2 linked regions of the Puniceicoccus vermicola genome follow. The protein of the gene in region 1 interacts with the protein of each later gene in a pairwise test. Links are inferred from orthologs where the notes say so. Each region holds a gene or a part of one and is shown on either strand. Other genes may lie near its edges.

Region 1 (3,150 bases):
GTCGAGGGACGGGGCCTCTTTAACCGGGGTCATATTTGAAACGTAGACCCGAATTCGCTCTGTTTCAAGTAAATTAGGGATTTCCCTCGGCTGCGGAATCGGTGGAATCGATGCTATTCAACAGGTCGAAAAACGGACTCCCAGAGCCGATCAGGATACGGCTATTTCCCCCGAGGCCTTTGTCGTAGGCTTGGAGGGTTCGCAGGAAGCGATAGAACCCCGGATCCTGATTGTAAGCTTCCGCGTAGATCCGAATGGCCTTGGCTTCGGCCTGTCCACGAATGACTTGCGCCCTCTGCTCTGCCTCACTGCTGATCCGGGCCAATTCGCGTTCCATCTCCCCGAGGCGTTGCTCGGCGCGCTTTTTTCCGTTCGAACGGAAGCCAGCTGAGATTTTCTGCAATTCAGCGTTCATCTGGGCGTAGACGTTCGACTCGATTTCCTGCGTGTAGTTCAGCTGTTTGATGAGAATGTCCTCGAGCGCGATTCCGAGACCGATTTGAGCGAGTCTTTTGCGAGCTTCCTGGAGGATGCCTTGGAGGACAATCGGGCGTCCGGCAAGATAGGCCCCATCGGTGGACTGGTGCAACTCGGGGAGATCGCTTCCGAGAGTGGCGACCTCTTCTACGGAGATTTCTTCGAGATCGCCCGAATCGAGCTTGATGGAGAGCTCCTCGGTTTTGATGTCGAGGATGCCGTTGCTGCTCCGGATCACCTCGTAGAGATCGTATTTGGCAATTTCATCCTTCACGGCCCCGGCGATGATTCCGTTGAGGCGAGTGTCTGCTTGGTTGATGGAATTGACCGCTTCGAGAAATTGTTTCGCATCGTCGATGCGCCAGCGGGCGGTGACGTCGACGTTTACCGTTTTGCGGTCGCGGGTGATGGTCGTGGTTTGGCGTCCGTCCCAACGCTGGAGACGTGAATCGAAACGGCGCACCTGCTGCCACGGCCTTTTGACGTGAAGGCCAGCTTGGGTAACCGGATCGCCCACGACTTCACCAAATTCGGTGATCACGGCTTGTTCCCATTCACTGATGGTGTAGAGGCTGGTCCAGGCTGCGGCGACCAATACGATGGCGGCGATGAGTCCGAGGATCCAGAGGACGGCGGGATTTCGTTTGCGGGCGGCGGTCATTGTTTCAGTCCTCCTTCATTTAAATTGAGCAGGGGTAGAACCCCTTTCATGTCCTCATCGACAATCCAGACTTCGCCGACCTCGGGCAGTCGTTTTTCCAAAGTTTCGAGGTAGAGGCGCTGGCGGGTCACTTCCGGTGACTCTTCGTAAGCGCGCAGCATTTCGAGAAAGCGGTCCGCGTCCCCCTCGGCCCGGTTGACCCGGCTCTCGAGAAACCCTTCGGATTCGAGGACGATACGCTCGGCCTGCCCTTGCGCCCGTGGGACGTTCTCCTGGTATTCACGGGAGGCTTCTTCATAGAACCGCACGGCATCCTGCTCGGCTTTATTCAAATCGTTGAAAGCGGCTTGGACTTGGGCGGGAGGACTGACGAAGATCAGATTCACCTCGTTGATTCGCAGCCCCATCTTGAACTGGTCGGCTTGAGCTTGAATCAATTTTCTCACCCGCTCCTGAATCTCGGCCCGCCCAATGGTGAGGATGGGAATACTGGCGCGGTCGCCCATGATCTCTCGCATCACTGACTGCGAAATGTCCCGGAGCGTCGCGATGGGGTCTTTGACGTTAAAGAGGAACTGCTCGGGGTTTTCTCGGCTGAACTGTACATCCCAACCGGCGAGGACGATGTTGAGGTCACCCGTCAGCATGGAGGATTCATCGTCGTAGCCCGACTCGGTGATTCGCCCCCCAGGTCCGCTACGATAGCCGAACTCTTGGACATCGACCCGCCGAGTCTTGACCTTGACCATTTTGTCGATCGGGTAAGGCAGGTGGAACTGGAGGCCGGGTCCCACGGTCTTTACCTGCTTGCCGAAACGCAAAAGGACTCCTTCTTCGTCGGCATCGACCTGATGGAAGCTCGTGGCGAGGACCAAGCCGATCAAGAGGACGATGGGGATCCAGATATACTTCCAGAAATTAATTTCGGCTTCACGGCCGTCGGGGAACTCAACTCTCACAATGACCCGAAGGAGAAGGGGGTTCGGACTCCTGTCAACGAATTGCGGGAGAATCGCACAAATGAGCTTGTGCACGGACAGGGAAGGGCGTTCCCGATCGACTTTAGTCGTTTGGGGTTCCTGGGGAGAGCTATCGATTGCCGACGCGGTGCGGTGTCACTGTTGGGTTCGGGCGTTTTCTCGTCGTTGGCAGTGGGGAGAATCGCCCGACTCAAGTCATGCGAGAACGGGAATGCGAGGAAGGTAGCGAGAGTTTCCAAGCTTCGTTCGTTCGCTTCGCAGGACCCGTCTAGCTCTCGATTTAGGGCACAGGCCGGCAGCCTGTGGTACGCTTCTGCGGACTTAGAAGTACCGCGCTTCCTTCATCTTGTTCATGGCTTTCTCGCAGAATGGCTTCAGTTGTCCTGTTAAGTCGCCGCACTTCGGGCTATACCCGAGAACCGACTTTGTGAAGATTCCACTTGGTTTTTGGCAAAAACTTCTGCTATCTCCATGAAATGAAACGTTTCCACCTTTTCCCTTCAGTTTTTCTCCTCGGAATTTTCGCTGCCTCTGCTTCTCTGCAAGCGCAGCAAGCGGTGATCACCCAAAACTACGGTACGCATCGCCTCGGGGTGGGGGCCAATTACTGGGTGTCTCTTTCCGATATTGATGTCGACGATGTCGATGACAACGGGTTCTCCTACCTCATTTCTTACCAATATTGGAAGAATCTGGTCGGATTTGAGGCCGATGTAGAATTTCTGCCTGACCGTTTCGGTGAATCGGCTTGGGCTCCGGAGGCTTATATCCTTTTCGGTGAAGGAATTTATGTAGCCGCTGGGATCGGCTGGATCAATGAAGATGGCGATTGGCAGGATAAGCCTTTCTACGCCCTCCGCATGGGATTTGATTTCGAACTGTTTGCCAGTTTCTACCTCGATCTCTCGGCAAACTATCGCTTCAACGATACGGCCGACCTGAAAAACTCGGACACCAAGGTCGATACAGACACGATCTTTCTGGGTGCCTCTCTACGCTACGCATTCTAAGTTCGGCCGCATTGCGGCGATT
Region 2 (3,270 bases), on another replicon or contig:
AATGAATACCGCCTCCCTCCAAAGCCAACTTTGAACGGATGATCAGGAGACCCATGCCCTCCGCAATGCGACTGCTGGCTTTTGCATCGGCCTCAATGGGACCGAACCTCCCACCCCATCCGGTAAAGCGCCAGCAAAGAGCGGCGAGATCATTGTTCTCGAAAATAAAGGTGGGAGCCGCATCGCGGGCCCAAGCATCGTCGAGGGGGAACTCATGAACCGTCGCCCGACGGCCGAGAATCGACTCCGCCTCCTGACGCACCGACGCATCCGCCCCTACCTTGACTGGCTCGAAGGAACAAAGCACATCGACCAGTTTCTGGAAAGCATCGCGAACGGTGGAAAAATCCGAAGCCGAACCGTAGAGGTACTGCTCCGGACGAGTCGGCCAAAAGATCCACGTCCCGGCGTGAGGTTCCCACTCCGCCGGCATCCGGCGCGTGTTATCACTCGTGCTCACGAGCCGTATCTCAAAGAATTGAAACCGAAAAAGCGGATCCGCTCATCAAGCGGGGGCACCGGAGGGCTCACGTCCTCCGCCCATGTCCTCGCTTTTTTCATCCGACTTCTTTTCCTTACCTTCATCGCTTTCGGCCTTGCTGCCCCGAAAACGAACAGGCTCGATCTGGACGACGTCCGACTGGATGGAACCGGTATCGATGATTTCATGCACATGCTTGCCTTCGACGGTCTCGTGCTCCAAGAGAGCCGCCGCCAAAGTATGCAGGTGCTCGAGGTGCTCTTCGAGAATCTCCTGACAGCGCTTATACTGCTTGATGACAATATCGTGAATGGCCTTATCTATCGCCTGAGCGGTGGCCTCACTGTAATTTTGATCGCGGGAGATTTCCTTCCCGAGGAAGATGTGATCCTGATTGTCACCGAAGGCAATCGGCCCCAATTCACTCATTCCCCAATCGCAAACCATACGGCGAGCCATCTTGGTCGCCATCTTGATGTCACCGGAGGCTCCGCTGGTGATTTCATCGAGAACCATGTCCTCGGCGATACGGCCGCCCATCGCGCAGCAGATCTGGTTCAGGGCACGCTTTTTCGCTTGGTTAAGAATATCCTTCTTCGGCGAAAACATCGTGCTCCCAAGGCTCTGGCCACGTGGGATGATGGTCACTTTGTGAATGGGCAGGTGTCCGTCGTCGATGACGGCTTGGACAATGGCGTGACCCGCTTCGTGGTAAGCAGTGATCTTCTTATCTTCGTCATCCATAAGACGACGACGTTCCCGACCGAAAGAGATCTTCTCGCGGGCCTCATCGAGGTCGCTCATTTCCACTTCCTTCTTGGAACGGCGGGCGGCAATCAGCGCCCCTTCATTCAGAAGATTAGCCAGATCGGCCCCAGCAAATCCAGGAGTTGCCCGAGCGATAACGTGCAAATCGATGTCCTTCGAAAGCTTAATCTTCCGGGCATGGACCTGAAGAATCTCTTCGCGTCCGTTCAGATCGGGAGGATCGATCATCACCTGACGGTCGAAACGGCCTGGGCGCAAGAGGGCGCGGTCGAGGACGTCCGGACGATTGGTGGCGGCGATGACAATGATGCCTTCGTGACCATCAAAACCATCCATCTCGACGAGGAGCGAATTCAGCGTCTGCTCGCGCTCGTCGTTTCCACCACCAAGACCTGCACCCCGCTGGCGACCGACCGCGTCGATTTCGTCAATGAAGATGATGCAGGGAGAATTCTTGCGGGCTTGCTCGAACATGTCGCGGACACGAGCGGCCCCGACTCCGACGAACATCTCCACAAAGTCTGAACCGGAAATCGTAAAAAACGGAACATCCGCCTCGCCAGCAACGGCCTTGGCGAGAAGGGTTTTCCCCGTCCCCGGAGGGCCCACCATGAGCACGCCTTTCGGGATCTTACCCCCGATGCGCTGGAAACGCTTGGGATCCTTAAGGAAGTCAACAATCTCGCTGACTTCTTCCTTGGCTTCATCGCAACCCGCCACGTCCCGAAAAACCACTTTCTCGCGGTCCCGGGTAAGCATCTTCGCTTTGCTCTTGCCGAAGCTCATAGCTCCCCGCCCTGCATTGCGCAATTGGCGGATGAAGAGGAAATAAAGGAGTCCGATGATGAGGAGAAACGGAACGATATTGAGAATCAGATCCGTGAGAAAGGTGCTGGCTGGCTCCTCACGAAAAGCGGCACGGATTTTCGTGTAATCGTCTTCCGTGAGCCGTCCCCGGGCCTCAAAGCGCTCGGGCTTCAAGCTCGCGTCGGCTTCCACCTGCTTCGCAGTATCCCCGTCGGGAGCAATCTCCCCACTGATGATGTACCATTCACTGCCACCCGTCGGATCGTTTTTAATCGTCCCACTGACAATTTGGTTCGCTTCGACCGCTTGGATCACCTCAGGAACGCTGAGCTTCTCCATCGAGGCGCGCTGCGAGTCACTGAGAGCGTAGAGTGCAAATATGGCCGCGATGATTCCGAGCCAGATCATCAAGACCTTCGGCTGGAAACGATCGGGTTGGGGCGGGCGCTGCGGCGTCTTCCTATCTTTATCTTCTTTCATTAGCGGTGGTTGCGACCTTTTTAGCCGCAAGCTAGTAAATTTCGTTAGCTCGGTTCGTAAGTCAAACTCAGAAGGTTCTCTTCTGGAGAAGTCAGCCGATAGTTATGCGCCGGTGGCAAGCCTGGAACCCATAGAATCTGGTCTTGGTGCGCAATTACCGGCAATTGCCTCCTCCGTTCGGAGGAGATTTTTCGGTCGGTGAACCAGTCCTGCAACTTACGACTTCCCGGAGATCCCAAGGGACGAAAACGATCACCCGCCCGCCACAGCCGCACTATCAACGGAGCGTCAGGATCCATCGGACCTTGAAGATAAACGTGCCGGCAGGGATCTACCGCCCCGCTGCGGATGCGCTCATAAAGCTTCCGGTCAGAGGCCAATGTTTTCCGCTGCAACCGACTCCCATCCGGCAGACATAGAGTCTTCCCCGCCAACCATTCCAACGGATCCCATTCAACGAGCTCCGATTCCGACTCCCAAAGAAGGCCCTCTGAATCGAGGGTAATCCACTTCCCTACTCCGACGCTCCAGCGCCCATTCTCCCCGTGTAAACAGGCTCGCACGACGGCATCGACCGCCTCTGGGACCAACTCTCCTCCATGCGCGTAGAGCCAGCGTTGAATGGCAAAGCGAACCGGGGCCGCACATTGTCCTTTCAAGGCCTTCGCCTCGATACGATCCGATCCCCAGCCATCTGGAACCAACTGACGAGCGGATTCCTCAAGAAACTGGGC

The links.
Region 2: the proteins of hflK (region 1) and ftsH interact in binary tests that used the Escherichia coli proteins (3 or more experiments, as listed by UniProt). The link is inferred for Puniceicoccus vermicola from one-to-one orthologs.

What each region holds. Positions count from the first base shown.
Region 1 is NZ_JACHVA010000086.1:9,465-12,614, forward strand. Bases 154-2,982 are described here. They hold hflK (FtsH protease activity modulator HflK), read right to left. Parts: upstream 2,173-2,982; coding sequence 1,135-2,172; downstream 154-1,134. Other genes in these bases: hflC (protease modulator HflC), read right to left, coding at 154-1,138; H5P30_RS11105 (hypothetical protein), read left to right, coding at 2,595-2,982. Also shown: H5P30_RS11090 (response regulator), read right to left, coding at 1-33; more of hflC, read right to left, coding at 74-153; more of H5P30_RS11105, read left to right, coding at 2,983-3,128.
Region 2 is NZ_JACHVA010000127.1:31,168-34,437, forward strand. What follows is about bases 22-2,970. They hold ftsH (ATP-dependent zinc metalloprotease FtsH), read right to left. Parts: upstream 2,537-2,970; coding sequence 506-2,536; downstream 22-505. Other genes in these bases: H5P30_RS16970 (agmatine deiminase family protein), read right to left, coding at 22-460; tilS (tRNA lysidine(34) synthetase TilS), read right to left, coding at 2,581-2,970. Also shown: more of H5P30_RS16970, read right to left, coding at 1-21; more of tilS, read right to left, coding at 2,971-3,270. UniProt on the Escherichia coli protein: Acts as a processive, ATP-dependent zinc metallopeptidase for both cytoplasmic and membrane proteins. Plays a role in the quality control of integral membrane proteins.